4 regions of the Streptomyces sp. BRA346 genome follow, and region 1 is predicted to be linked to each of the others. Evidence: riboswitches for the same ligand, from Rfam matches in the RefSeq annotation. Region 1 holds a riboswitch; each other region holds the start of a gene.
The links. A riboswitch is a leader RNA that binds a small molecule or an ion and turns the genes downstream of it on or off. The one in region 1 is predicted to bind cobalamin.
Positions count from the first base shown of each region.

Region 2: it holds a riboswitch for cobalamin, as region 1 does, so the genes downstream of both, LCH29_RS17335 (ribonucleoside-diphosphate reductase subunit alpha) here and LCH29_RS02315 (HoxN/HupN/NixA family nickel/cobalt transporter) in region 1, are expected to answer to the same signal.
Region 3: it holds a riboswitch for cobalamin, as region 1 does, so the genes downstream of both, LCH29_RS11820 (cobalamin biosynthesis protein) here and LCH29_RS02315 (HoxN/HupN/NixA family nickel/cobalt transporter) in region 1, are expected to answer to the same signal.
Region 4: it holds a riboswitch for cobalamin, as region 1 does, so the genes downstream of both, metE (5-methyltetrahydropteroyltriglutamate--homocysteine S-methyltransferase) here and LCH29_RS02315 (HoxN/HupN/NixA family nickel/cobalt transporter) in region 1, are expected to answer to the same signal.

Region 1 is NZ_JAIWIH010000002.1:137,187-144,277, forward strand. It holds gene LCH29_RS02310 (EamA family transporter) at 35-973, shown strand; cobalamin riboswitch at 1,043-1,242, shown strand; gene LCH29_RS02315 (HoxN/HupN/NixA family nickel/cobalt transporter) at 1,271-2,371, shown strand; gene LCH29_RS02320 (aconitate hydratase) at 2,498-4,474, shown strand; gene LCH29_RS02325 (GAF and ANTAR domain-containing protein) at 4,637-5,323, opposite strand; gene LCH29_RS02330 (aconitate hydratase) at 5,364-5,909, opposite strand; gene LCH29_RS02335 (glycoside hydrolase family 44 protein) at 5,972-6,985, shown strand.
Region 2 is NZ_JAIWIH010000012.1:213,284-220,374, forward strand. It holds gene LCH29_RS17330 (ribonucleotide-diphosphate reductase subunit beta) at 1-284, opposite strand, end outside; gene LCH29_RS17335 (ribonucleoside-diphosphate reductase subunit alpha) at 302-2,725, opposite strand; cobalamin riboswitch at 2,852-2,974, opposite strand; gene LCH29_RS17340 (FGGY family carbohydrate kinase) at 3,089-4,558, opposite strand; gene LCH29_RS17345 (histidine phosphatase family protein) at 4,673-5,323, shown strand; gene LCH29_RS17350 (DeoR/GlpR family DNA-binding transcription regulator) at 5,320-6,099, shown strand; gene LCH29_RS17355 (FGGY-family carbohydrate kinase) at 6,147-7,091, shown strand, end outside.
Region 3 is NZ_JAIWIH010000006.1:441,135-448,225, forward strand. It holds gene LCH29_RS11815 (cobyric acid synthase) at 1-1,254, opposite strand, end outside; gene LCH29_RS11820 (cobalamin biosynthesis protein) at 1,251-2,234, opposite strand; cobalamin riboswitch at 2,345-2,550, opposite strand; gene LCH29_RS11825 (hypothetical protein) at 2,681-2,911, opposite strand; gene LCH29_RS11830 (inorganic phosphate transporter) at 2,927-4,246, opposite strand; gene LCH29_RS11835 (class II aldolase/adducin family protein) at 4,452-5,210, shown strand; gene LCH29_RS11840 (alpha/beta hydrolase) at 5,257-6,387, shown strand; gene LCH29_RS11845 (hypothetical protein) at 6,703-7,091, shown strand, end outside.
Region 4 is NZ_JAIWIH010000022.1:172,223-179,313, forward strand. It holds gene LCH29_RS25440 (RDD family protein) at 1-89, shown strand, start outside; gene LCH29_RS25445 (hypothetical protein) at 583-723, opposite strand; gene metE (5-methyltetrahydropteroyltriglutamate--homocysteine S-methyltransferase) at 957-3,269, opposite strand; cobalamin riboswitch at 3,433-3,663, opposite strand; gene LCH29_RS25455 (MarR family winged helix-turn-helix transcriptional regulator) at 3,721-4,260, shown strand; gene LCH29_RS25460 (CASTOR/POLLUX-related putative ion channel) at 4,374-6,239, shown strand; gene LCH29_RS25465 (hypothetical protein) at 6,362-7,091, opposite strand, start outside.

The DNA of each region.
Region 1 (7,091 bases):
TTGCGCAACGGCCGCGCGACCGCACGATCAGGGTATGGACGCAGCCCACGCCCCCGCTTCCGCTCCTGCTCCCGCCCAGCCGACCGCCACGTCACACCGCGCCGGTCCGGACCTGCCAGACGCCCCGGGCCGGAAACCGGCCGGGCACCCGCTGGCCGGTGTGCTCACCATGGCCGGCAGCGGCCTGTCCAACCAGACCGGCGCCGCGATCGGCTCCCTCGCCTTTCCCGTGCTCGGGGCCTCCGGTGTCGTCGCGGTACGCCAGTACGTCGCCGCCATCGTCCTGCTGGCCGTCGGCCGCCCCCGCATGCGGTCCTTCACCAAGCAGCAGTGGTGGCCGGTGCTGCTGCTGGCCCTGGTCTTCGGCGCGATGAACCTGTCCCTGTACAGCGCCATCGACCGCATCGGCCTCGGGCTCGCGGTGACCCTGGAGTTCCTCGGCCCGCTCACCATCGCCCTGTCCGCCTCCCACCGCCGCACGGACGCGTGCTGCGCGCTGGTCGCGCTGGCGGGAGTGGTCACCCTGATGCGTCCTCAGCCCTCCACCGACTACCTGGGCCTCGGCCTCGGGCTGCTGGCCGCCGCCTGCTGGGCGTCGTACATCCTGCTCAACCGCACCGTCGGCCGCCGCGTCCCCGGGGCGCAGGGGTCGGCGGCGGCCGCGGCGGTCTCCGCCGTGCTGTTCCTGCCCGTGGGCATCGTCATCGCCGTGCAGCACCCGCCGACGCCGGGGGCGGCCGGTTACGCCATCGCGGCCGGTGTCCTCTCCTCCGCCGTGCCCTACCTCGCCGACCTGTTCACGCTGCGCCGCGTCCCCGCCCAGACCTTCGGGCTCTTCATGAGCGTCAACCCGGTCCTCGCCGCCGTCGTCGGATGGATCCTGCTCGGCCAGGGCCTGGGGTGGACCGAGTGGGCGAGCATCGGCGCCATCGTCGCGGCCAACGCGCTCAGCATCCTCACCTCGCGCGCGTGACCGCTGCCGAACCGCACGTGCGTGACCGCTGCTGAAAGTGCGGCACTTGCCGGTTTTGCGGGGTGCCGCCTACAGTTGCCGCGCCGTGGTGTTCGGGAAGCCGGTGCGAAACCGGAGCGGCCCTCGCCACTGTGATCGGGGAGTTCTCGTCCCGTTCCGCGGCCGCAGGACCGGGCCGCGGAGCCACTGGCCGCCTCGCGCGGCCGGGAAGGCAGGGGCGGTCGCGTCGACCCGTCAGCCAGGAGACCGGCCGCGGCATCTCACGAAGTGATCCACGAGGTGCTGGAGCGTGACCGCATGACCCTGCCCACCGCATTCGCATGGCGGCGCGAGGACACCGTCCGGACCGCCGGGCTGCTGGCGGTGATCGTCGCCCTGCACGCCGTCGCCTTCGGACTGCTCTTCCTGGTGGTCACGCCGCAGCACTACGAGGTCGGCGCCAAGACGTTCGGCGTCGGCCTCGGGATCACCGCGTACACCCTGGGCATGCGGCACGCCTTCGACGCCGACCACATCGCCGCCATCGACAACACCACCCGCAAGCTGATGGCCGACGGCAAGCGGCCGGTGTCGGTGGGCTTCTGGTTCGCGCTCGGCCACTCCAGCGTCGTGGTGCTGCTGGCCGCGCTGGTCGCCGGGGGTACGCAGCTGGCGGGCGCCCTGGTGAACGAGGACTCGGGCACCCACCAGGTCCTCGGGGTCATCGGCACCACCGTGTCCGGGACCTTCCTCTACCTCATCGCCGCGCTCAACCTGGTCGCCCTGCTGGGCATCCTGCGGGTGTTCCGGGCGATGCGCGCCGGGCAGTTCGACGAGTCGGAGCTGGAGGCGCACCTGGACTCGCGCGGCTTCATGAACCGTGTCCTGGGCCGCTTCACGAAGTCCATCACCCGGCCCGGCCAGATGTACCCGCTCGGCTTCCTCTTCGGGCTCGGCTTCGACACCGCCACCGAGGTTACGCTGATGGTGATGGCCGGGAGCGGCGCCGCCGCGGGACTGCCCTGGTACGCCATCCTGTGCCTGCCGCTGCTGTTCGCCGCCGGGATGAGCCTGTTCGACACCCTGGACGGCACCTTCATGAATTTCGCCTACCAGTGGGCGTTCTCCAACCCCGTCCGCAAGGTCTTCTACAACCTGGCCATCACCGGCCTGTCGATCGCGGTGGCCTTCCTCATCGGTACCATCGAGCTGGTGGGCGTGCTCCACGACAAGCTCGCCCTGCGGGACGCCGTCACCGGCTGGATCTCCGGGCTGAACCTGGACAACGTCGGGTTCATCATCGTCGGCCTGTTCGTCGTGGTGTGGGCCGCGGCGCTGGCCTACTGGCGGATCGCCAAGGTCGAACAGCGCTGGGCCGTCCGCACCGCCCCGGCCGCCGCGGACGCGGACGGCGGCTGACGCCGGGCCCGGGGCGCCCGTCCGGGTGACTGTGCCGGGGGGCCCGGCATGGCGGCCGCGGAACGGGAACCCGCATGGTGGCGCCCGGACCGTCCGGCAGCGCCACACCGGGAAGGCGGTACCGCTATGGGTCTGCCCCATGGCCACGCACACGGCACCGTGACGCAGCGGCTGATCGGCGACCACCTCGTGTCCGGCAGCATGCGGCCGGGGGAGGAAATCGCGCTGCGCGTGGACCAGACGCTCACCCAGGACGCCACCGGCACCCTGGTGATGCAGGAGCTGGAGGCGCTGGCGCTGGACCGGGTCCGTACGCAGGTCAGCGTCCAGTACGTCGACCACAACATCCTCCAGGCCGACGAGCGCAACGCCGAGGACCACCTCTTCCTGCGCTCGGCCGCCCGCCGCTTCGGCCTGTGGTTCTCCAAGCCCGGCAACGGGGTCTCCCACCCGACGCACATGCAGCACTTCGGCGCCCCCGGCAGAACGCTCGCCGGATCCGACTCCCACACCTGCGCGGGCGGCTCCCTGGGCATGCTGGCCATCGGCACCGGCGGCCTGGAAGTCGCCCTCGCCATGGCCGGACGGCCCCTCCACCTCACCATGCCGGCGATCTGGGGCATCCGGCTGACCGGGGAACTGCCGCCGTGGGTCAGCGCCAAGGACGTGATCCTGGAGATGCTGCGCCGTCACGGGGTGCAGGGCGGCGTCCACCGCGTACTGGAGTACCACGGGCCCGGCCTGGCCTCCCTCACCGCCATGGACCGGCACGTCATCGCGAACATGGGGGCGGAACTCGGCGCCACCACCACCGTCTTCCCCTCCGACGGCGCGGTGCGCGACTTCCTGGCGGGGGTGGGGCGGGGCGAGGACTTCGTGGAGATCGTCGCGGACGAGGACGCCGCTTACGACCTCGACGAGGAGATCGACCTGTCGTCCCTGGAGCCGCTGATCGCACGGCCCACCTCCCCGGGCAACGTCGTGCCGGTCCGGGAGGCCGCCGGGGAGCCCATCGGGCAGGCGGTCCTCGGCTCCTCCGCCAACCCCGGTTTCCGCGACTTCGCCGTCCCGGCGGCCATGGTGGCGGGGCGGCAGACGGCGCCCGAGGTGAGCTTCGACATCAACCCGACGTCCCGCGAGATCCTCCAGGACCTGACGCGCTCGGGTGCCACGTTCGACCTGATCGCCGCCGGTGGCCGCATCCATCAGTCGGGCTGTCTGGGCTGCATCGGCATGGGCCAGGCCCCCGCGGCGGGGCGCAATTCGCTGCGTACGTTCCCGCGCAACTTCCCCGGCCGCTCCGGCACCGAGGACGACGCGGTGTGGCTGTGCTCACCGGAGACCGCCACGGCCTCCGCGCTGACCGGCGTCATCACGGACCCGCGCGACTGGGCCGACCGCCTGTCCGCGGCCCCGCCCACCCCGGACGTCCCCGCACCGGCGTCGGTCAACGTCGCCATGCTGGAGCCGCCGCTGCCGCCGGACGAGGCCCGCCGCGTCCAGCTGCGGCGCGGCCCCAACATCTCCGCGCTGCCCGACCTCGATCCGCTGCCCGACACCCTGGAAGGCCCGGTCCTCCTCAAGGCCGGTGACGACGTCTCGACCGACGAGATCTCCCCGGCCGGGGCGAAGGCCCTGCCGTACCGGTCCAACATCCCCAAGCTGGCCGAGTTCACCCTGACCCGGCTGGACCCCGACTACCCCCGGCGCGCCGCGTCGGTCCGGGACGACACCGGACACCTCATCGTCGCCGGGGCGAACTACGGTCAGGGCTCGTCCCGCGAACACGCCGCCATCACCCCGCGCTACCTCGGCCTACGGGCGGTCATCGCCAAGTCGTACGCCCGCATCCACTGGCAGAACCTCGCCAACTTCGGCGTCCTCGCCCTCGAATTCGACGACCCCGGCGACTACGAGCGCATCGGGACCGACGACCGGCTGCGCCTGCCCGGGCTGCACGCGGCCCTCGCCCGGACGGACGACCCGACGCTCCGGGTGCGCAATGACACCCGGGACGAGGAGTACCTGCTGCGCCACCGGCTCTCCCCGCGGCAGTGCGAGGCGGTCCTCGCGGGCGGCATCATCCCGGCCCTGGCCCGCTGACGGGACATCACTCATCGGGCCCGGGCGCGCATGCATACGGCTCCGGGCGGCGGGTACTCGCCGCCCACGCTGTCGGCGAGACCCCCGGGGGAAAGCGACGGCCAGGCTCTTCCGGTCCAGAATGCGGGCCGGTGGAGCCGCCCGGCGGCGGCATGGCGGCGGTCAGTCGTCGATGCCGCCGCTCTCACAGACCCGCCGGGCGATCTCCCGCAGCTTGATGTTGCGTTCCTGGGACACCCGCCGCAACACGTTGAAGGCGTCGTCCTCGCTGACCTTGAGGCGCTCCATCAGGATGCCCATGGCCTCGCCGATGGTGTGCCGGGTGGAGAGCGCCTGCTGGAGCTGGTCGGCGGTGCGGGCGCTGGAGAACGCGACCGCGGCGTGCGAGGCCAGCAGCCAGCCCGCCGTCTCACTGCCCTTGGTGAAGATGCCCGTGCTCCGCGAATAGAGGTTCAGGGAGCCGAGTTCCTCTTCCCGCGTGTAGAGCAGGAATCCCATCATGCTGCCGACACCCAGGTCGCGGGCCCGGTGCCCGAACTCGGGCCATCGCTCCTGCGGCTCGGCGAAGTCCTGGATCCGGTAGACGGGCTCGCTGCGGAGCGCGGCGTCGAAACACGGGCCCTCACCGGTCCGCTCCTGCAATTGGTCGGAGCGGACCACCAGCCCGTCGGTCGGGGCCAGGGTTTCCACCCGCTTTCCATGGAGGACCAGGATTCCGGCCGCGTCGCACCCCTCGACGATCTCCACGGCGCATTCGGTGATCCGCTCCAGCGTCCCGTCCACCGAGTCCTGCGCCAGCAGGTCCCGCGCCATCACGGCCAGCTGCTCCGCGAAGCTCTCCCAGTCCATGCACACCGCTCTCTTTAGAGGTCATCCGCCCGCAGGGCCATCATGGGCCCTCGAGGGAGCGGCGGACCACGTAGGGCAGGATCCCGCCGTGGCGCAGGTAGGCGAGTTCCTGCCGGGAGTGGATGCGCAGCCGCAGCTCCGCTGTGGTGTGGCGATCGTCACCCCCGTGGAGACGCAAGATCACCCGGTTGGTCCCGACGCGCAGCTCGCCGAGTCCTTCGAAGGAGAGGTCCTCTTCTCCGGTGAACGCGTGGGCCGCGGCGCTGTCGCCCTCGGCGAACTCCAGCGGCATGACGCCCATGCCGATCAGGTTGCTGCGGTGGATGCGCTCGTACGACTCGGCGACGACCGCGCGCACCCCCAGCAGGGCCTGGGCCTTGGCCGCCCGGTCGCGGCTGGAACCGGCGCCGTAGGCGCGGCCCGCGACGACGACCAGGTCGTAGCCCGCGTCGCGGTAGGTGGGCGCGGCCTCGTACACGGGCAGGACGCGGGTGCGGTCGGCCGTGTACGTGTGCGCGCCCGCACCGGACCGGATGCCGGGCAGCAGGTTGGTCACCGCCGGGTTGGTGAACGCGCCGCGCAGCATGGCCTCGTGGTTGCCGCGGCGGGTGGAGTACGCCGCGCACCCCCGGTGAGGGTGCCGTCGTGGTGGTCGACGGAGGAGCCTCGCTGAGCACCGCCCTCAGCGTCGACACCACCACCGGCCGCAAGGCCATCGACCCGCACATCTACGGGATCAACTTCGCCGACGAGGCGCTGGCCGAGGAGCTGCGCCTGCCGGTCCGGCGGTGGGGCGGCAACGCCACCAGCCGCTACAACTACCAGTTCGACGCGTACAACGCGGGCCACGACTGGTACTTCGAGAACCTGTACTACGAGAACGGAACCGCCCAGCTGCCGGACGGCTCGCAGGCCGACAAGTTCGTCGAGCAGGACCGCCGCACCGGCACCGACACCGTGATGACCGTGCCGATGAGCGGCTGGACGACCGCGGCGCGCAACGCCGCCTGCGGCTTCAGCGTCGCCACGTACGGGCCGCAGAAGGCGAACGACGCGCAGTGGCGCCCGGACTGCGGCAACGGTGTGAAGACCGACGGCACCAACGTCACCGGCAACGACCCGAAGGAAACCAGCGTTCCCGCCGGCCCGGAGTTCACCAAGGGCTGGGTCGAGTATCTGAAGCGCACCTACGGCGCCGCGGACGACGGCGGGGTCGGCTTCTACAACCTCGACAACGAGCCCGACCTGTGGTGGAGCACCCACCGGGACGTCCACCCGGAGGGCACGGGCTACGACGAGATGCGCGACAGCACGTACGCCACCGCCGCCGCCATCAAGGACGCCGACCCGCTCGACATCCTCAAGGGCGCCTGGGTGGTCGTACGACGCCTGGGCGTCCCCGATCTGACGACCACCGTGCTCACCCTGACCCTGACCGGCCTCGCCGCCGACTCCACCACCGCCGGGGGCACCGGCGGCACGGCCCGCCGCATGCTGCCCGTCCTCGCGATGTTCCTCGGGGCCCTCGCCGGCGCCTGGCTGTTTCTGCGCTGGGGTCTCGCCGCCACCCTGGGCCCGGCCCTGACGCTGCTCGCCGTCACCGCCGTCCTGGCCCACCGCCTCTCGGCGGACGACGCGGTCTGGGCCCGGCCGGGAAACTGAGCGGTTGCGTCCGCGGGTTGATTCCGGCCGCACTTTCCGGCGATGCGCCGCATGTGCGCGTAATTCAGAATGCGGAACGTGGTCCGCCGATTGGGTTCGATCGGCG
Region 2 (7,091 bases), on a different contig from region 1:
TTGATGTGCTTGTAGAGCGTCAGCACCAGGTTGTTGGACACGATCGAGTCGCCGGTCGCGAAGAACGCCACCAGTCGGCTGATCATGTGCTGCTCACCGGGGGACAGCTTGGCGAGGTCGGCGACGTCCGAGTGGAGGTCGACCTCTTCCACGGTCCAGGTGTTCTTGATCGCGTCCCGGTAGCGGTCGTAGAACTGCGGGTACCGCATCGGCCGCAGGGTCAGCTCGAAGCCCGGGTCGAGCAGGTTCTTGGCGTGATCCGTCGCGGTGTTCGCGGTGGTCATCTCGGATGCGGTGGGCATTACTGGCAGGCCTCGCAGGACTCGGGGTTTTCCAGGGAGCAGGCGACCGCGTCGGCCTCGGCGGGCGTCTGCTGGGCGGGGACGGGGGCGGGGACGGTGGCCGTGGCGGCGCCACCGCGGGCGCTCTGGGCGATCCGGGTCGCCGGGCGGGAGCGCAGGTAGTAGGTGGTCTTGATGCCGCGCTTCCAGGCGTACGCGTACATCGAGCTGAGCTTGCCGATGGTCGGCGCCGCCATGAAGAGGTTCAGCGACTGGCTCTGGTCGAGGTACGGGGTGCGGGCCGCCGCCATGTCGATCAGGGCGCGCTGCGGGATCTCCCACGCGGTGCGGTACAGGTCGCGGACGTCCCTGGGCACCCAGGAGAGGTCCTGGACCGAGCCGTTGGCCTCGCGCAGCGCGTCACGGGTCTGGGCGTCCCATATGCCGAGCTTCTTCAGGTCGTTCACCAGGTAGTTGTTGACCTGGAGGAACTCACCGCTGAGGGTTTCGCGCTTGAAGAGGTTGGAGACCTGCGGCTCGATGCACTCGTACACGCCCGCGATGGAGGCGATGGTGGCGGTCGGCGCGATCGCCAGCAGCAGCGAGTTCCGCATGCCGGTCGTCGCCATCCGGGTGCGCAGCGCCTCCCAGCGCTCGGGCCAGGCGGCCTGCGCGCCGGTGTAGTGGTCCGGGTGGAGCACGCCGCGCGCGGTGCGGGTCTCGGCCCAGGCCGGGTGCGGGCCGTGGCGCTCGGCGAGGTCGCAGGACGCCTCGTACGCGGCGAGCATGATGCGCTCGGAGATCCGGGTGGAGAGCGCCTGCGCCTCGGGCGAGTCGAACGGCAGCCGCAGCCGGAAGAAGACGTCCTGGAGGCCCATCAGGCCGAGCCCCACCGGCCGCCAGCGGGAGTTGGAGGCCCCGGCCTCTTCCGTGGGGTAGAAGTTGATGTCCACCACGCGGTCGAGGAAGGTCACGGCGGTGCGGACGGTGCGGTCCAGCCGCTCCCAGTCCATCACCTCTTCCCCGTCGCCGACGTCTTTGCCCAGGTGGGCGGCGAGGTTGACCGAGCCGAGGTTGCAGACGGCCGTCTCGCCGTCGTCGGTGACCTCCAGGATCTCGGTGCACAGGTTGGAGGAGTGGACGACCCGGCCCGCCTCGGCGGTCTGGTTGGCGGTGCGGTTGGCGGCGTCCTTGAACGTCATCCAGCCGTTGCCGGTCTGCGCGAGGGTGCGCATCATCCGGGCGTACAGCTGGCGGGCCGGTACCTGCTTGAGCGCCTTTCCTTCGGCCTCGGCCTTGCGGTACGCGGCCTCGAACTCCTCGCCCCACAGGTCGACCAGCTCGGGCGCGTCCACGGGCGAGAACAGCGACCAGTCGGCGTCCGCCTCGACCCGGCGCATGAACTCGTCGGGGATCCAGTGCGCGATGTTGAGGTTGTGGGTGCGGCGGGCCTCTTCGCCCGTGTTGTCCCGCAGCTCCAGGAACTCCTCGATGTCCGCGTGCCAGGTCTCCAGGTAGACGCAGGCCGCGCCCTTGCGCCGGCCGCCCTGGTTGACGGCCGCCACCGAGGCGTCGAGCGTGCGCAGGAACGGCACGATGCCGTTGGAGTGCCCGTTGGTGCCGCGGATCAGCGAACCGCGGGCGCGGATGCGGGAGTACGACAGACCGATGCCGCCCGCGTGCTTCGACAGCCGTGCCACCTGGTGGTAGCGGTTGTAGATCGAGTCCAGCTCGTCCAGCGGTGAGTCCAGCAGATAGCAGGAGGACATCTGCGGGTGCCGGGTGCCGGAGTTGAACAGCGTGGGGGAGCTGGGCAGGTACGACAGCGTGCTCGTCATCCGGTACAGCTCGGCGACGTCGTCCAGCGCCCGCTCGGTGAGGTCCTCGGCGAGCCCGCAGGCCACCCGCAGCAGGAAGTGCTGCGGGGTCTCGATCACCTGACGGGTGATCGGGTGGCGGAGCAGATAGCGGCTGTGCAGGGTGCGCAGCCCGAAGTAGCCGAAGCGGTCGTCGGCGCCGTCGGCCAGCGCCCGGTCGACCAGCGCGTCCAGCCGGGCGGCGTGGGCGGTCACGAACTCGGCGGTGGAGTCGGCGATCAGGCCCTCGCGGTGGCCCACGGCGACGGACGCGGAGAAGGAGTCCGCGCCCTGCCCGGCCGCCTCCTCGGCGATCGCGCGGGTCAGCAGCCGCGCGGCGAGCTTGGAGTACTCCGGCTCCTCGCCGATGAGTCCGGCCGCCGCCTCGGTCGCCAGGGAGCGCAACTCCGCCTCGTCCGAACCGGGATGGCGGCCGCGCAGGGCGGCGGCCGCGACCTTGCCGGGGTCGGTGGCGGGCAGGTCGGCGGTGAGCCCGGTGAGGGTCCGCAACAAGGCGGTCCCGGGCGCGTCGGCCGCTGCCGGAGTTTCCGCTGCCTCTGAAACCGGGTCGGCGGGCGCGATGGTCACTGAAGTGTTCTCCCTCGCTCGGCTGGGGCCTGCGAAGGCAGTGCGCGATGGCCGCTCACGGGCATGCCGATTCCGCTTCACGGCACACCACGCAGCGTCCATCGGCCCAACCCGCGAGGCCCGGACGTATGCAGACGGCCGTCGGCAGGTCATCGGACTCACGGGTACGCAAAAGCGCACACGTACACCGTTGCGGGACAGTTCCGGATTCGCGCCGGATTCCCCTGCGGCGACAGCGGAGACGAGCATACATCTTGTGTCGTGCTGCGCACGCGCCCCCAGATGTTGTGTCGTCAGCTGGGTGGATTCGTATGGATGTGCTAGTCGCGGCGGGCTTTGGCCGCGCCGGAATCCCAGGGAAAACTAGCTCGCCGGACCGCTCGTCCGCCATTCGTCCAGGGCACGGGCGAGGCGGTCGCGGTAGCCCGCGTAGCCGTCCTCGTACGCGCCGCGAAGCTCGCTCCGCGGCTCGACCGTACGGGACGCGGAGCGCCACCGGGACGCGTCCACGGGGTCGCCGAGCGACCGCCACGCGACCGCGACCGCGCCCCGCGCGCCGACCTCCGGCTCGTCCGGAATGACCACCGGGCGGCCGATGACGTTCGCGAAAATCTCCGTCCAGGCGGCGGACCGCACCCCTCCGCCGCACAGCGCGAGCCGCCCCGAGAGCCCGGCCGCCTCCAGGCAGTGGCGGGCCGCGTAGGCGATGGCCTCGCACACGGCCCGTACGGTGTCGGCGCGGGTGGTGGCGAGGGTGAGGCCGTCCAACCGCCCCTGGGCTGCGGGCTCCACGAACGGGGCGCGCTCCCCGGCGCCGGACAGGAAGGGCAGCGCGGTCACGCCGTTCGCGCCCGGCGGACTGCCGTCGAGCAGGGCGTCGAGTTCGGTGGTGGACGTGCCTGTGAGATCGAGCACCCACTCCAGAGCGGCCGTGCCGACCATCGCGGGCATCGCGCGCAGCCAGCGCTCCGGGTCGGGGGTGCACAGCCACATTCCGGCCGGATCGGCCGAAGCGTCCACCGCCGCGCGGTCGGTGAGCACCTGGCAGGCCAGCGTGGTGCCGACGATGAGCAGTCCGTCGCCCACGTCCCGCACCCCGCTGCCGATGGCGCACGCCGGAAGGTCGTACGGGCCGGAGACCACGGGCAGTCCGGGCGGCAGTCCGGTCAGCCGGGCCCCCTCGTCGTCCAGCGCGAGGACGGTGCCGGGCGCGGCGGGGTCCGGCAGCAGCCGGGCGTGGCCGGACAGACCGCAGCGTTCCAGGGCGTCCGGCACATACGTACGAGTGGTGACGTCGAGGAACGGCAGGGACGCGTCGGAGGCGTCCACGGTGATGGCGCCGGTCAGCCGCTGGGCCACCGCGTCCACGCAGTATCCCGCGACCGCCGCCCGCTCCAGCGACTCCGGCTCGTGCTCGGCCAGCCAGTGCAGCAGCGGCGCGTGGCAGCCCGGGAACAGCCCGGAGCCGGTGAGCGCGTAGAGGGCTTCGAGCGTGCCGTCGGCGCGCCAGCGGGCGATGGTCCCGCCGCCCCGGCCGTCCAGCCAGGAGATCGGCGGGCGCACCGCCCGGCCCGCCTCGTCGCGCAGCCACAGCCCGTCGCCCTGGCCGGTGAGCGCGAGCGCGGCGGGCGGGCCGGGGAGCGCCGCGGCCACCTCGCGCACCACCTCGGCGACCGTGCGCAGCACGTCCTCCAGGTCCTGTTCGACCCGGCCGCCGGGCAGGCGGTCCAGTCGGCTGGGGCGGGCCGCGGAGGCGCGCGCGACCCCGTCGCGGCCGAAGGCCACGGCCTTGGTGACGGAAGTGCCGACATCCACTCCGATGATCATGCGCATGCCCTGCTTCCCTTCGGAACCTCGGCGCTCCATCACATGAGTGATGCTAGATTTAACACCAGAGACGTGATCAGGCAATGGCTCAGGCCATGGTGGACGCAGGGGAGAACCCGGATGACCGCCCGACTGCTGCTCGTACGCCACGGGGAGACCGTGTGGCACGCGGAGAACCGGTACGCCGGAACCTCGGACATCGCGCTGACCGAGCGCGGCCACCGGCAGGCACGGGCCCTCGCCCACTGGGCGCGGGGCCGGGAGATCGACGCGGTGGCCTGCTCCCCGCTGAGCCGGGCGCGGCACACCGCCGAACCGGCCGCCACCGCGCTGTCCCTGGTCCCCGAAGTGGTCGAGGACCTGCGCGAGATGGACTTCGGCTGGGGCGAGGGCCGCACCCTCGCCGAGATGGAGGCGGAGGACCCGGCGGCCGTCCGGGCGTTCCGCGACGACCCCGAGACCGGCGCCTTCCCCGGCTCGGAGCGCCCCGGCGAGGCCGCGGCCCGCGCCGTCGCCGCCCTGCGCCGGCTGGCCGCCGCGCATCCGGACCGCACGGTGCTCGTCGTGGCGCACAACAGCTTGCTGCGGACCGCGCTGTGCACCCTGCTCGGCATCCCCGTCGGCCACTACCGCACGGTCTTCCCCCGGCTGGACAACGCGGCGGTGACCGAGATCGGCGTCGACGGCGACCGCACGGCGCTGCGCTCCCTGAACGTCCCCACCACCGACATTGTGCTCACCGACGGCGCTACGGGAGGAACCCGCCCATGACCACGGTCCGCTCCCAGGACGCCCGCAGACAGACCATCACCGAATACGTCCTCGCGCACTCCACCGCCACCGCGGCGGAGCTGGCCGACCTCACCGGCGTCAGCCTGATGACCGTGCACCGGGACCTGGACGAGCTGGCCCGGCTCGGGGTGCTGCGCAAGTTCCGGGGCGGGGTCTCGGCCCTGCCCTCGTCGGTCTTCGAGTCGAGCCTCGCCTATCGGATGGGCGCCCACCGGGCCGAGAAGGAGGCGGTGGCCGCCACCGCCGCGGAGCTGGTCGAGCCCGGGATGTCGGTGATGCTGGACGACTCCACGACCGTCCTCGCGCTCGCCCCGTTGCTGGTGGAGTCCGCCCCGCTGACCGTGGTGACCAACGCCCGGCGGGTGATCGAGGTCTTCGCCGGGGTGCCCCGGATCCGGCTGATCGGGCTCGGCGGGCAGTACTCGCACACCCATGACTCCTTCCTCGGCGTGCCGTGCGCGGAGGCGATCGCGGCGGTCTCGGTGGACCTGGCGCTGGTCAGCACCTCGGCCATGGACGCGGCGACCACGTACCACCAAGAGCAGGACGTGGTGCTGGTCAAGCGCGCCATGCTCGCCGCCGCGGCCCGTACGGCGCTGCTGATGGACGCGTCCAAGACGCGGCGTACGGCGCTGCACCGGCTGTGCCCGCTGGCCGACTTCGACCATCTGGTGGTGGACGGTGCGGCGGACGCCCGGCTGGTGGGGGAGTGGCGGGAGCGTACGGATGTGAGGATCGCCCCCGGCCCTTCTTAACATCGTCAGTGTTAACTTGACTCCACGTGTGAGGGGCGTGATCGGTGATGTCCGACCGGGCCGAGGTCGTCGCGGGGATCGACATCGCCACGGCGGCCGTGCGGGTGGTGTGCGTCGACGCGCACGGGCGCGTACGGGCACGGGGCACCGCGGAACTCCCGCCCCCGCGCCGGGGCGCGGGCGGCCACAGCGAACAGGACGCCACGGCCTGGTGGCCCGCCGTCGCGGCGGCCCTGCGCCAGGCCACCGCGGCCCTTCCTGCGGGCGGCCGGGAGGTCGTGGCGGTGGCCGTCGCCGCCACCTCCGGCACGATCGTCCTCGCGGACGGCCGGGGCGAACTCCTCGGCCCCGCCCTGATGTACGACGACCGCCGCGCCGCCGGGCTCAACGCCCGCGCCCAGGAGGCGGGCGCGCCGCGCTGGCAGGCCCTCGGCCTGTCGGTCGCCCCGACCGCCGCCCTCGGCCGCATTGCCTGGCTGGCGGGCGCGGAGCGGCATGCGGATGCCCTTGGGCACCGGGCCCAGGGGAACCGGCATGTTGCCCATGAGGCCGCCCGGCATCTGCTCCACACCCCCGACCTCGTCGGGTGGCGGCTCACCGGCGGGCCCGTGGCCACCGACTGGTCGCACGCGCTCAAGAGCGGCTACGACGCGCGCGCCGGGGAGTGGCCGGGCGAGGTGTTCGACGCGCTCGGCGTACCGGCCCGGTGGCTGCCGTCCGTACGGGCACCGGCCACGCCGATCGGCACGGTGTGCGCGGACGCCGCGGCGGAGACAGGGCTGCCCATCGGGTGCGCGGTCCGGCTCGGCATGACCGACGGCTGCGCCGGACAGCTCGCCACCGGGGCCGTGCGGCCCGGGCAGTTCGTGGGCATCCTCGGCACCACGTACGTCCTCAAGGGCGTCACCCGCGACCTGCTCGCCGACCCCTCCGGCGCGCTCTACAGCCACCGCCACCCCGACGGCTGGTGGCTGCCGGGCGGCGCCTCCAGC
Region 3 (7,091 bases), on a different contig from region 1:
GCCGTCCAGGAAGGGTTCGTCGCCCCCGTGGAGCAGTTCGGCGACCCCGTGGTGGATCTCGTAGCCCGCCACCGGCTCGCCCAGTGCCTCGCCCACCGGCCGGGCCAGGGTCTTCTCGGCCGCGAAGCGGACCCGTACGGGCAGCAGCCCGAGGCCCTCGACCGTCCCGGCCTTCGACTCGACCTCGTCCTCGATCGCGTGGCCCAGCGCCTGGAAGCCGCCGCAGATCCCGAGCACCGGCCGCCCCTCCGCGGCCCGCCGCGCGATCGCGTCGGCGAGACCGCGTGTCCGCAGCCACTCCAGCGCCTTCACGGTGCCCCGGGTGCCCGGCAGCACCACCAGATCGGCGTCGGCCAGCTCCTCCGGCCGGTCCACGAAGCGCACGACCACGCCCGGCTCGGCGGCCAGCGCGTCCACGTCGGTGAAGTTGGACATCAGCGGTACGGCGGCCACCGCGACCCGCAGCACGTCCGCGCCGTACGGCGGTGCGACGACGCTCTCGCGCACCGTGCCGCGCAGCGAGACGCGCAGGCCGTCCTCCTCGTCGATGCCGAGGCCGTGCGCGTACGGCAGCACACCCACGGTCGGCCGTCCGGTGAGGTCGCGCAGCATGACCAGACCGGGTTCCAGCAGGCTCACATCACCGCGGAACTTGTTCACCACATAGGCGGCGATGTGCCGCTGGTCCTCGCGGGACAGCAGCGCGGTCGTACCGAAGAACGACGCGAAGACGCCGCCGCGGTCGATGTCGCCGACCACGACGACCGGCAGCCCCGCGGCCCGGGCGAGACCGAGGTTGACGATGTCGGTGCGGCGCAGATTGATCTCGGCCGGGCTGCCCGCGCCCTCGCAGATCACCGCGTCATGGGTGCGCCGCAGCTCGCTCAGGCAGTCGGTGACGGTCTCCAGCAGCCCTTCACGCCGCCGCTCGGAGTGGTAGCCGCGCGCGCTCATCTCGCCCACCGGCTTGCCGAGCAGCACCACCTGGCTGCTGCGGTCGCTGCCCGGCTTCAGCAGGACAGGGTTCATCAGGGCGCTCGGTTCGACGCGCGCGGCCGCGGCCTGCATCGCCTGGGCGCGCCCGATCTCGGCGCCCTCCCGGGTGACGAAGGAGTTGAGCGACATGTTCTGCGCCTTGAACGGGGCGACCCGGAGCCCTTTGCGCGCCAGCCAGCGGCATATGCCCGCGGTGACGACGCTCTTCCCGGCGTCCGAAGTCGTTCCCGCGACGAGCAGTCCGCCCCCCAGGGTCATCGGTTCACCCCTTCCTGATCGGCTCCGGAGCCCCGACCGGCTCCGGAGCGAGCCACGACGGTGGCGAGCAGGGCGAGCGCCGACACCCGCCGCGAGAGGCGGATCGCCCGCGGAATGTCGGCCGCCGCCACGGGGCGGCCGCCCGGGTTCAGCACCGGGCGGTGCTCGACCCGGCCCGCGTACGCCAGCGTCCCGCCCAGCCGGACCCCCAGCGCGCCCGCGAACGCCGCCTCCACCGGGCCCGCGTTGGGGCTCGGGTGGCGTCCGCCGTCCTCGCGCCAGGCGCGCCACGCGCCGCGCGGATCGGGCCCGGCGAGGGCGGCCAGGGCGGCGGTGAGCCGGGCGCCGGGCCAGCCCGCGACGTCGTCCAGCCGGGCCGCGGCCCAGCCGAACCGGCGGTAGCGGGCCGACTTGTGGCCCACCATGGCGTCCAGGGTGTTGACGGCGCGGAAGCCGACGAGCCCCGGCACCCCGGCCACGGCCCCCCACACCAGCGCGCCCACCACCGCGTCCGAGGTGTTCTCGGCCACCGACTCGACGATCGCCCGCGCGATCTGCTGCGCGTCCAGCGCCTGCGGATCGCGTCCGCACAGATGCGGCAGCCGCTCCCGCGCGGCGTCGACGTCCCCGGCGGCCAGCGCGTCACCGATGGCCCGGGCCTCCCGCACCAGCGAGGTGCCGCCCAGCACGGCCCAGGTGGCGGCGGCGGTCAGCGCGGCATCGGCCGTCGTACGGCGGCGGCCCGTGAAGCCGCGTACGGTACGCGCCAGCAGCGCGGCACCGGCGGCCGCGCCGCCCGCGCACAGCGCGGTGTGCAGGGCCCCGGAACCGCGGTGATCGCGCCACAGCCGTCGCTCGACGGCCGCGGCGGCGCGTCCGAACGCGGCCACCGGATGGCCGCGGCGCGGATCGCCTACGGCGAGGTCGCCGAGGAAGCCGAGTGCGGCGCCGCACGCGTACGAGGCGTGGTCGGCACGCATCCTTCAGACCGCCGTCATGCCTCTGCGGCGGGGCACACGAACAGGGGGAGCTGACGGCGTGGCAGTGCCGGGCATGGCGGTATGTCCTCACTCAGGGTCCGCGCCCTGGCTCGACGTGACCGGCGGTGAGAGTCTCCTGGCTCCCGGATCCGCGGCTCTCCCGGTCTTCCAGCCCTCCTGGCGTACGGACGGCCGTGACCCCTTGCGGTGAGGGGAGAGCGCTCCCCGGTGACAGTGGCGGGACCGCGCCGGATTCTCACCGGCTTCCTCTCCTGCCGCCGTTTGGCTCGGGAAGTCCACCATGGGGCGCGAATGGCCGTCAACTCGCATTTGACCTGCGATGCCAGAGTGTGCCGAGATCCACAGGGCCCCCGTGGGAACGACCGCGGGGCGGTGGGCGCCGAACAGCGCCCACCGCCCCGCGGCTTGCGTGGCCTCCGTTGGTTTCAGGCCACGATCAGATAGATGCCGTACGCCACCACCGCGGCGCACAGCGCGAAACAGGCGTACGCGCCGGTGCGCGCAACCGGGGACGCGCCGCCCGCGGCGGCCTGGGGCTGCGGCTGCGCCGTACGGGAGGTGCCGATGATGCCCAGGGTGAAGACCCCTACGACGCCGACCGTCACCGCGAGGCTGACGCCGAAGACCTGGCCGAGGGCCGCCCAGTCGATGTGCATTGCGTGTGCTCCCTGTCAGCTGGTGGAACGGGATCCCGCGGTGGCGGGGGTCGGGGCGGATTCGGACGAGGCGTCCCCGGTGGACGTCGAGTCCGAGGTGTTCTTCGAGGCGTCTGCGGCATCCGTGCCGCCGGTGCCGTCAGAAGAGGCCGACGTGTTCTTTCCGGCGGGCGGCGGGGCCACCGACCGCACGGCGGCGGTGACGACACCGACCGGCTCGGCGGAATCCGCACCCGGCTCGTTGACGTTGGTGGCGTCCACCGGCTTGCGGCGCGACAGCACCCAGATGACACCGCAGCCCACCACCGCGAGGACGGCGACCGCGGCGATGCCCCCGTTGCCCTGGTCGGCCAGCAGTGCCGCGGCGGCGGCCACCAGACCGGCGGCCGGCAGGGTCAGCGCCCACGCGGCGACCATGCGGCCCGCGGTCGACCAGCGCACCACACCGCCCTTGCGGCCGACGCCCGCACCCATGACGGCACCCGAGCAGACCTGCGTGGTGGACAGCGCGAAGCCGATGTGGGACGAGGCCAGGATGACGGTCGCGGCGCCGGTCTGGGCGGCGAAGCCCTGCGGCGGCTGGATGTCCGTGATGCCCTTGCCCATGGTCCGGATGATGCGCCAGCCACCCAGGTAGGTGCCGAGCGCGATCGCGAGACCGGCGGAGACGATCACCCACATGGGCGGGTCGGCGTCCGGCGCGATGACGCCGCCGGTGACCAGCGCGAGGGTGATGACGCCCATCGTCTTCTGGGCGTCGTTGGTGCCGTGCGCCAGGGAGACCAGAGCGGCCGAGGCGATCTGCCCGGCGCGGTAGCCCTTCGCGGTGTCCTCCGCGGCCCGGTTGTGGGCCAGCCGGTACGTGAGCCGGGTGGCGGCCACCGTGGCGATGCCCGCCACGACCGGCGCGGCCACGGCCGGGATGAGGACCTTCATGACGATCGCGTCGCCGTTGACCCCGTCCATGCCGACGGAGACCACGGTGGCGCCGATGAGGCCGCCGAAGAGGGCGTGCGAGGAACTGGACGGGAGACCGGCCAGCCAGGTCACCAGGTTCCAGAGGATCGCGCCGACGAGCCCCGCGAAGATTACTTCGGGCTGGATGCCGGAGCCCTCGTCGATGATTCCGCCGGAGATGGTCTTGGCGACCTCCACGGACAGGAAGGCGCCGACGAGGTTGAGGACTGCCGACATCGCCACCGCGACCCGGGGACCGAGCGCTCCGGTGGAGATGGTGGTGGCCATGGCGTTGGCCGTGTCGTGGAAGCCGTTCGTGAAGTCGAACACCAAGGCCGTGACGATCACGATCCCGATGAGAAGCGTGATGTGTTCCATACACCCGGTCAATCAGTTCGGAGGGCTGTCAGTGCACGGTGAACGTAAGGAAACTGGGTGAACGGAAGATGAACTGAGGCGGGCTTCACGGTGACACGGGCACACGGGTGTGAGAACGGCTGGTTTTCGACCGTACTCCCTTTCGCCATACGGGATTTGGTGTCCGTACATCGAGGCGGTGTAACCGCTCCGCTCCGGCGCCCGTATGGAAGGATCGCGCCCGGAGGTGAGGCCCGTGACGGAGCCGCGATCGGCACGACGGCCACAGCCGAGGCTGACCCAGCCCCTGCGGCAGGCGTGGACGCAGGTGGTGCGGACGGCCCGCAGAACCACCGCCGACGGGCTCGTCGTCGGCACCTCGGGCAATGTGTCGGCCCGCGTCGGCGACACCGTCCTGGTGACCCCGAGCGGCGTCCCCTACGACCGGCTCGGCCCGCGTGACGTGGTCGGCGTGGACCTCGACGGCCGACAGGTGCTGGGCACGCTCGCGCCCACCAGTGAGCTGCCCATGCACCTCGCCGTCTACCGTCACACGGACGATGCCGCGGCCATCGTCCACACCCATGCCGTTCACGCCACCGCCGTCTCCACGCTGGTCGACGAGCTCCCCGCGATCCACTACATGACCGCCGCCCTCGGCGGGCCGGTCCGGGTCGCCGGCTACGCGCTCTACGGCACCGATGAATTGGCCGAAAACATGCTGTCCGCGCTGCGCGACCGCTCCGGCTGTCTGCTGCGCAACCACGGCACCCTCGTATACGGCGCGACGCTGGACCAGGCCTACGACCGCACCGCCCAGCTCGAATGGATGTGTCAGGTCTGGCTGGCCGCGGCCGCGGTCCCCGGGCGCACCCCCACCCTCATCCCGCCCGCCGAGCTGGACCGCGCAGCGGCCAAGCTCAGCGGTTACGGCCAGTCACGGGACGGCGGTACGGAGGGCGGCGCTCCGGGCGTCCCGAAATAGCCCCTTCCGCTGGCCGCCGCGCGGCCGCCCGCCCACACTGGGAGGGATGCGTGTGCGGACAACGGCGGTCGCTGCCGCCACCACTCTGCTCGGTGTCGGCGCGGCCGCGGTGGCGGCGGGCCGGTACGTCACCGACGCTGCGCTCAAACCGGCCCCCGACCGGCCGCTGCCGAACGAGCCGCCACTCACGGTGCACGCCATGGACGACGACGGGCGGATCACCCTCACCCGTTCGCTCGCCTCGCTGCGCCCCGGCACCTACGGTCTCGTCGGCCGGGCCTGCCACGCCGTCGTCGGCCCGGTGGACGACGACGTTCCGCACCCCGCCGACTGCGTCGTACGCCGCCTGGAGCGGGTGACGCACGGCACCCTCGGCACGGGCACCCGGGTGCGGCTCACCCCGCAGGTGCACCTCGGCAACCCCAGGGACGCGCTCGGCCTCGAGCACGCCGATGTCGACATTCCCGGCGAACTCGGTCCGCTGCCCGCCTGGTTCCTGCCCGGCGAGCGCACCACCTGGGTCATCACCACCCATGGCCTCGGCACCACCCGGGAACACCCCATGGTCGTCATGCCGATGCTGCACCGGATGCGGATCCCGGTGCTCGACCTCGCGTACCGCGGCGACCCCGGCGCCCCGCGCCCGCCCGACGGCATCAGCCACCTCGGCGACACGGAGTGGCGCGACCTCGACGCCGCCATCCGCTACGCGGTCCGCTACGGGGCGGAGAGCGTCGTCCTGCACGGCTGGTCCACCGGCGCCTCCATGGCCCTGCACGCGGCCGCCAACTCCGCACTGCGGCACCGGCTCAGCGGCATCGTCCTGGACTCCCCGGTGCTCGACTGGCGGGCCACCCTGCGCGCCCTCGCCGCGGCGCGCCGCACCCCCGCCGCCCTGCTCCCGCTCGCCGTACGGGCCGCGGAAGGGCGCACCGGGCTCCACGACAGCAAGCTCGCGGAGGCGGCCGACCCCGAGAGCCTGCCGGTGCCCACGCTCATCGTGCACGGCCCCGGCGACACCCTCGCGCCCTGGGGCGCCTCCCGTGAACTCGCCGCCGCCCGGCCCGAGCTGGTCACCCTTCATCCGGTGCGACACGCGCCGCACGCCGCGATGTGGAACGCCGACCCCCGGGGGTACGAGGAGGCGCTGCGCCGGTTCCTCACGCCTCTCATCTAGGGGGTGTCTTGTCGATCAGGCCGGATCAGCGAGCGGCGTCAGGGGGCACCTCCCAGCGGTAGGTGGGGGAGCGGTAGCTCGCAAGTCGCGTGAGGAGAGCGCGGGGGGCACCGCCCAGCGGTAGCTGGGGGAGCGACGAGCGCGGGGCCGCGAGGTGCCGTGCCAGGCCACACCCCAGTCAGCCGCGTCACCAACCTCCCCGGACAGCACACCTAGGGCCTCCGGCGGGCCCGGCTACCCATCGGAATCCGGCCGCGGCGACCGCCGGACGGGTGCCGATTGGGCTTTCGGGCCGTCAACGGCGAGACTGCTTCTGTGACGTCCCGTACTCCGCGCGACTCCCGGCTCCGACTCGTCCGCCAGCGGCCGATGGCCACCGCGCCGCGGCCCGCGCCGAACCGCTCCCGGCCGGCGCCACGCCCGCCGGAGGGCACGCCGCCCCGGCCGGAATTGGCCCGGCAGGCCCGTGCGGGGCTTGTCGGGGCCGTGGAGGTGGCGCGCTGGGCCGCGGGCGAGGACGACTCGCTCGGCGCCCTCTCCGACGAGGCGACCGCCCGCGCCGCCGCGGCGCTCGGGCGCAGCCCCGAGGAGGTGCGCGCCGACTGGGACCGGGCCCGGCTCGTCGGGCTCGTCGACCTGCACGGCGGCACCGCCCGCCCCGGCTGGCGGCTCCAGGCCTGGGACCGCGACGACAGCGCGGTGCT
Region 4 (7,091 bases), on a different contig from region 1:
CCGGCACATGGCGCGTCCGCGCCGCGCTCGCCCGGATCGGCGAGGCGGCGCGATGGGGCGGTCGTGGGGCAGGCCCTACGGTCGGCTGATGGGTGGCGTCGCGCAGCCACATTTCGCCGATGGCGGCGCTGCTGACGCGCAGTGACAGGCCGTCAGGGCTGGACAGGCGGGCCTCGGTCAGGTCCGGTTGTCCGGGTATCCGGGCGCTGCGCAACGTGATGCTGCCCTGGGCGTGCAGCCCGCGGGCGGCCAGGTCGGAACCCACGGTGAGCCCTTCGGCGTTCAGGGCGATGCCGCCGGGATGGTGCAGGCGGGCCGACGACATCGCGACCTGGGCGGTCACGGTGGCTCCGTCCAGGCGTACCTCACCGCGGGCGGACAGGGCGGTGGCCACGACCGCGTCACCGATCACCGTGTGGTTCAGCGCGACGGCGACTCCCTGCTCCTCGGCATGCGCCGATTCGACCGACAACCGGTCCGGATAGAGGGTGCGGGCGATCCGGGCCGAGCTGAAGCTGACCATCCCGGTCGCGCGGCACTCGCTCAACGCGACGAAGCTCTCGAACTGGGTCCCGACCGCGCTCAGCCCCGGCAGGCCGGTCCCCAGTCCGCGCCTTCCGCCGGATCTTCCTCGGGCGCGGCGCGGAAGTCGACGGCAGCGCCGGTGGGGAAGGCATCCCACACGCGGCGTTCCAGCGGCGTGAGCTCGTCGTAGGTCACCATCCGGGCACGTTAGCGAGGTGATCCCGGCCCGCGCCCGGCGCCTGGGGGCTGCTCGGCACAGCTGAACGGGGTCGGCCAACGTCCGGCGGGTGCCGTGTGAGAAGGCGATCACCTATCGGGAAGGACGTGCCCGGACCGACCCAGGCGCGGGTCCCGAAGGGTGGTCGGGCCGACCCCGTACCTCTTCAGCTTGATGCAGAGCAGATGTTATTGCAAGTAATTCGCAATAACAGTCAGAGCGTGGAGCGGACCTCCTGGGCCGCCGCGACCAGGTGCTCCAGGGAGGCGCGGACCTCGGGCCAGGCGCGGGTCTTCAGGCCGCAGTCGGGGTTGGCCCAGAGGCGGTCGGCGGGGATGGCGGCGAGGGCCGTGCGGAGGAGGGTGGCGGTTTCGTCGGGGCCGGGGACACGGGGGGAGTGGATGTCGTAGACGCCGGGGCCGACCTCGCGGGGGTAGTGGGCGTCGGCGAGTTCGGTGGCGACCTGCATATGGGAGCGGGCGGCTTCCAGGCTGATGACGTCGGCGTCGAGGTCGTCGATGGCCGGGAGGATGTCCCCGAACTCGGCGTAGCACATATGGGTGTGGATCTGGGTGTCCGCGCGCACGCCGCCGGTGGTGAGGCGGAACGCCTCGGTGGCCCAGGCCAGGTAGGACGGGCGGTCGGCGGTGCGCAGGGGCAGGGTTTCGCGCAGGGCGGGTTCGTCGACCTGGATGACCGGGGTGCCCGCGGCCTCCAGGTCGGACACCTCGTCGCGCAGGGCGAGGGCGACGTGGCGTGCGGTGTCGGCGAGGGGCTGGTCGTCGCGGACGAAGGACCAGGCCAGCATGGTGACGGGGCCGGTGAGCATGCCCTTGACCGGGCGGTCGGTGAGGGACTGGGCGTACGTCGTCCAGCGCACCGTCATCGGCTCGGGCCGGGAGATGTCGCCGGCCAGGATCGGCGGGCGGACGTAGCGGGTGCCGTAGGACTGCACCCAGCCGTGCCGGGTGGCGAGGTAGCCGGTGAGCTGTTCGGCGAAGTACTGGACCATGTCGTTGCGTTCGGGCTCGCCGTGCACCAGGACGTCGATGCCCGTCTTCTCCTGGAAGGAGATCACGTCCTGGATCTCGGCCGCGATGCGCTGCTCGTATCCGGCGGTGTCGAGCGTTCCGGCGCGCAGGTCGGCGCGGGCGGTGCGCAGCTCGCTGGTCTGCGGGAACGAGCCGATGGTGGTGGTCGGCAGCGCGGGCAGCCGCAGCCGGGCGCGCTGGGCGGGGGCGCGCTCGGCGTACGGCTCGGGGCGGCGGGCGTCGGCGTCGGTGACGGCCTCGGCGCGGGCGCGTACGGCCGGGTCGCGGGTGAGCGTGGAGGTGGCGCGGGAGGCCAGGTCGGCGCGGTTGGCGGCGAGTTGTGCGGCGATGGTGCCGGTGCCCTGGGCGATGCCGCGGGCGAGGGTCGCGACCTCGGTGGCCTTCTGGCGGGCGAAGGCCAGCCAGCGGGCGATCTGGGGGTCGATGTCGCGTTCGGCCGTCGTGTCGAGGGGGACGTGGAGGAGGGAGCAGGAGGCGGCGACGTCGACCCGGTCGGCGAAGCCGAGCAGGGTGCCGAGCCTGGACAGGGAGGCGGCGAGGTCGTTGATCCACACGTTGCGGCCGTCCACGACGCCCGCGACCAGGCGCTTGCCGGGCAGTCCGCCGACGGCGGCGAGGTCGTCGAGGTTGGCGGCGGCGGGCCCGGTGAAGTCGAGCGCCAGCCCGTCCACGGGGGCCTTGGCCAGGACGGACAGGGCCTCGCCGAGGCGGTCGAAGTACGAGGCGACCAGCAGCCGGGGGCGGTCGGTGAGGGCGCCCAGGTCGCGGTACGCGCGGGCGGCGGCATTCAGTTCGGCGGCGGTGCGGTCCTGGACGAGCGCGGGCTCGTCCAGCTGGACCCACGCGGCGCCGGCCGCCCGCAGATCGGCCAGCACCTCCGCGTACACGGGCAGCAGCCGGTCCAGCAGGGTGAGCGGCTCGAAGTCCGGCGCGACGCCGGGCGCGGGCTTGGCGAGCAGGAGGTAGGTGACGGGGCCGACCAGCACAGGGCGGGCGGTGTGCCCGAGTGCGACCGCTTCCGACAGCTCGGCGACCTGCTTCGCCGCGTTGGCGGTGAAGACGGTGTCGGGGCCGAGTTCGGGCACCAGGTAGTGGTAGTTGGTGTCGAACCACTTGGTCATCTCCAGCGGCGCGGCCTCCTGGGTGCCGCGCGCCATGGCGAAGTAGCCGTCCAGCGCGTCGGCGTCGACGGCGGCGCGGTGGCGGTCCGGTACGGCGCCGACCATGACGCTGGTGTCCAGCACATGGTCGTAGAACGAGAAGTCGCCGGTCGGCACCTCGTCGATACCGGCGTCGGCCAGCTGCCGCCAGTTCGCCGCGCGCAGCATCGCGGCGGTCTCCCGGAGGGTGCCGGCGCCGACCCGGCCCTTCCAGTAGCCCTCGACGGCCTTCTTCAGTTCGCGGTGGTGTCCCTGGCGGGGGTAGCCGTACACGGTGGCCCGTGCCGCCGCGGCGGCCGCGGATGTCGCTGTCACGTAGCTCTCCTTCGCGAGCGTGTCCCTTGGGGATCCCGGCCGGATTCGGGGGCGCGAAGGAGTGACGAACCGGGCGGATCGTCCGCGCGTCCGATACGCGCGCGTCCGCCTGCTGGGTACGCCGACCCGCCCTCGAGGTCACCGGGATCTCCGCGCGCGATCGGTCGCGCACGGGCAACGGGCAGGTCTTCGGACTCGCGGGCACACCTCGTGACGTCGTGCACGTACGAGGCACCTACTGGCCGTCGCTTCCCGGGCCCGTCTCCCGGACCCAGTGCGTATGACGGCGGTCGTTCCCGCTCACCGCTGCGGGGCAGTCCCGGATTTCCACCGGGTTCCCTCTTACGACGCGCCTGCCTGGCGGGCAGGGCGAACCAGCTGCGGGGCCCAGCCTAGGCGGTGGTGCCGGATCGGGGCACCCCCTCCACAGCGGCAGGGGGAGAAAGGGCGTATGGCGCGCCGTTCCTCAGCATCCGATGGGGGTTCCACAGCCTCCGCGGCCTCCGAGGCCGGAATCTCCGAATCCGACGCCGAGGCGATGGTCACCGCCGTGCTGACCGCGTCCCGGCTGCTCGTCGCCGTCTCCGCCCGGTCGTTGGCCGCGGTGGAGGAGTCCCTGACGCTGCCGCAGTTCCGGATGCTGGTCGTCCTGGACGGCGGAGGGCCGCTGAGCCTGTCCGGGCTGGCCGGGGAGCTGGGCGTCCAGCCGTCGACCGCGATGCGCATGATCGACCGCCTGGTCACGACGGGCGTGGTCGCGCGCGGCGTCTCCGCCGAGGACCGGCGTACCAGCATGATCTCGCTCACCGGGGCCGGGCGGTGGGTCGTGGCCGAGGTCACCGAGCGGCGCCGCCGGGAGATCGCGCGCATCGTGGGCGTCATGCCCGCCGGACAGCGCCGTCATCTGATCGAGGCGCTCCAGGCGTTCGCCGAGGCGGGCGGCGAACCGACCGTCGAGACCGGGAGCCCGCAGGCCCACGCCGCCTGGTGACCGCGCGGGCGCCCCGTCGCCCGGCAGCCGCACCCCCGTAACCCTGCGAGAATGATCAACTGCTCTGGGAGACCGTAAGACCGGTGGGTGGCCGGGGGGATAGGGGACGTGCGATGAGGCTGCGGGACCGGCTGCGGTACTGGTTCGACGGCACCATGGACCGGGGGACGCCCGCCCTGATCGGCTGGCTCGGCCTCGCCTCCCTCGCGTTGATCGCCGTGGTCTCCACGCTGGTGGTCGCCCTCTCCCACGAGGACACCCGGAAGAGCGGCGGCTGGACGGGCGTGGTGTGGATGAGCCTGCTGCGCACGCTCGATCCGGGCACCATGGGCGGGGACACGGGCCACCCGCTGTTCCTGGTGCTGATGCTCACGGTCACGATCGGCGGCATCTTCATCGTCAGCGCGCTCATCGGTGTGCTCACCACGGGCCTGGAGAACCGGATCCAGATGCTCCGCAAGGGCCGGTCGCGGCTGATCGAGCGCGGCCACACGATCGTGCTGGGCTGGTCGGACCAGGTGTTCACGGTGATCGCCGAGCTGGTGGAGGCCAACCAGAGCGCCCGCCGTTCCTGTGTGGTGATCCTCGCCGACCACGACAAGGTCGACATGGAGGACCAGATCCGCGACAGGATCCCCGTGACCGGCCGCACCCGGGTGATCTGCCGTTCCGGAAGTCCGCTGGAGCGGCGCGACCTGGAGCTGGTGAGCCCCGACACCGCCAAGTCGATCATGGTGTTGCCGCCGGTCGGGGACGACACCGACACGGACGTCATCAAGGTGCTCCTGCTGCTCAACAGCCGGAAGTGGAAGGGCGCGCGGCCGAACGTCGTGGCGGCCGTGGAGAGTTCGGACAACCTGCCCGCGGCCCGTCTCGCCGCCGGTACGAACGCGCTGATCATCGACGCCGACGACATCGCCGTACGGCTCATCGCCCAGGCGCACCGGCAGTCGGGGCTGTCCAGCGTCTTCAACGAACTGCTCAGCTTCGAAGGCAACGAGTTCTACTTCCACACGCAGCCCGCGCTGGCGGGTGCGACGTACGCGGACACCCTGGCCCACTACACGCAGGGCATGGCCGCCGGGCTGCGCCGCGGCGACGGTGAGGTGCTGCTCAACCCGCCGATGGACACCGTGGTCCGCGCCGACGACCAGCTGCTGGTGATGGCCGAGGACGATCTGCTGATACGCCCCGCCGAGACCCCGCCCGGGATCGTCCCGTCGGCGATCACCACGGCGCCCGGGCGGCCGCCGGTGCCGGACCGCACCCTGGTGATCGGCTGGAACTCCCGGACGTCGAAGCTCATCACGCTGCTGGACAGCTTCGTCGAACCCGGCTCGGCGGTGGACATCGCGGCGCCGCGGCTACCGCGGAAGGGAGTGCCGGAGGGGCTGAAGAACCTGACGGTCGGCCACAAGCGGTGCGAGCCGACCCGCAGGTCGTCCCTGGAGGCCCTCGACCTCGGCCGCTACCAGCACATCGTGGTGCTGTCCGACGACACCATCGACCCCCGGCGCTCCGACGACCGGACGCTGGTGACGCTGCTGCACCTGCGCGACATCGAGGTGCGGCTCGGTGACCCGTACTCGATCGTCACGGAGATGAACGACGACAGCAACCGGGAGATCGCCCAGGTCACCAAGGCCGACGACTTCATCGTCAGCACCAAGGTGATCAGCCTGCTGCTGACCCAGCTGACCGAGAACCGCGACCTGTACACGGTGTTCATCGACCTCTTCGACCCGGAGGGCTCGGAGATCTACCTCAAACCGGCCACCAACTACCTGGTGCCCGGGGCCGAGGCCAACTTCGCGACGGTCATCGAGGCCGCGCGGCGGCGCGGCGAGACGGCCCTCGGCTACCGGCTGGCACGCCACGCCGACGTGCCGCCCGCCTACGGTGTCCGCCTCAACCCCGACAAGGCCGCCCCGCTGGTCCTGGACGAGGGCGACGCGATCGTCGTGCTGGCGGAGGAGTAACGCTTCTGCGGGCCGGGCCCGCGAGTAGCGGCGCAGGTTCACATCGCCCTCGATAGGGGCCGCCTCGCGGAGCCACAGCTGCTGGCGCGCAGGGCCTGGCCGTCGGGGTGGGACAGCCGGGCCTAGGCGAGGTTGAGGTGGCGGGGCATCCGGGCCCCGCTGAGGTTGACGTGTCCTCGCGCGCGCAGCCGCTTGGCGTGCAGGTCGTTGCCGACGGACAGGTTCTCGGCGTGCAGGGCGATGCCGCCGGGGGCGTGGAGTTCACTGTCGTCGAGGTTCACCTGGCCGGTGACGGTGGCCTCGTTGAGCCGTATCATTCCGTGGGCAATGAGGCCCTCGGCCCGGACGTCGGCGCCTATGGCCGCGTTGTTGAGCTGGAGCAACGGCTGTTCGCAACGGGTGTCCGGAGTGCCCAGGCGCGCCCCGTCGAGGAAGAGCCCTCCGGTGATCTGCGCCCCCGCGAGCCGCACCGGGCCCGTCGTGCGGCACCTGCTCATCCGCAGGACGCCCTCGGTGTGCAGGGCCCCGGCCGTGAGCTCGGGAAGGGTGGAGTCGCTGAACACCAGGACGCCCAGCCGCGCCCCGTACAGCTGCGGGGTCCGCTCGAAGTGGCAGGACCGCAGCCGTATGGCGTGCTCGACCACCCCGTACTTCAGGCGCAACTCCCCGGTGATGCGCGCGCCGGTCAGCTTCAGGCCCGCCACCTCGCCGTCGCGGGTGGGCCCGCCGAGCAGCAGCGCGCGCAGCACCTCGGCCCGTATGGTCCGCTCGGGCCCCCAGGAGCCGCCGTGTTCGGGATCGTCGTCGGCGCCTTCGCGGAAATCGACGCCCTCATCGAGCGGGAAGGCCCGC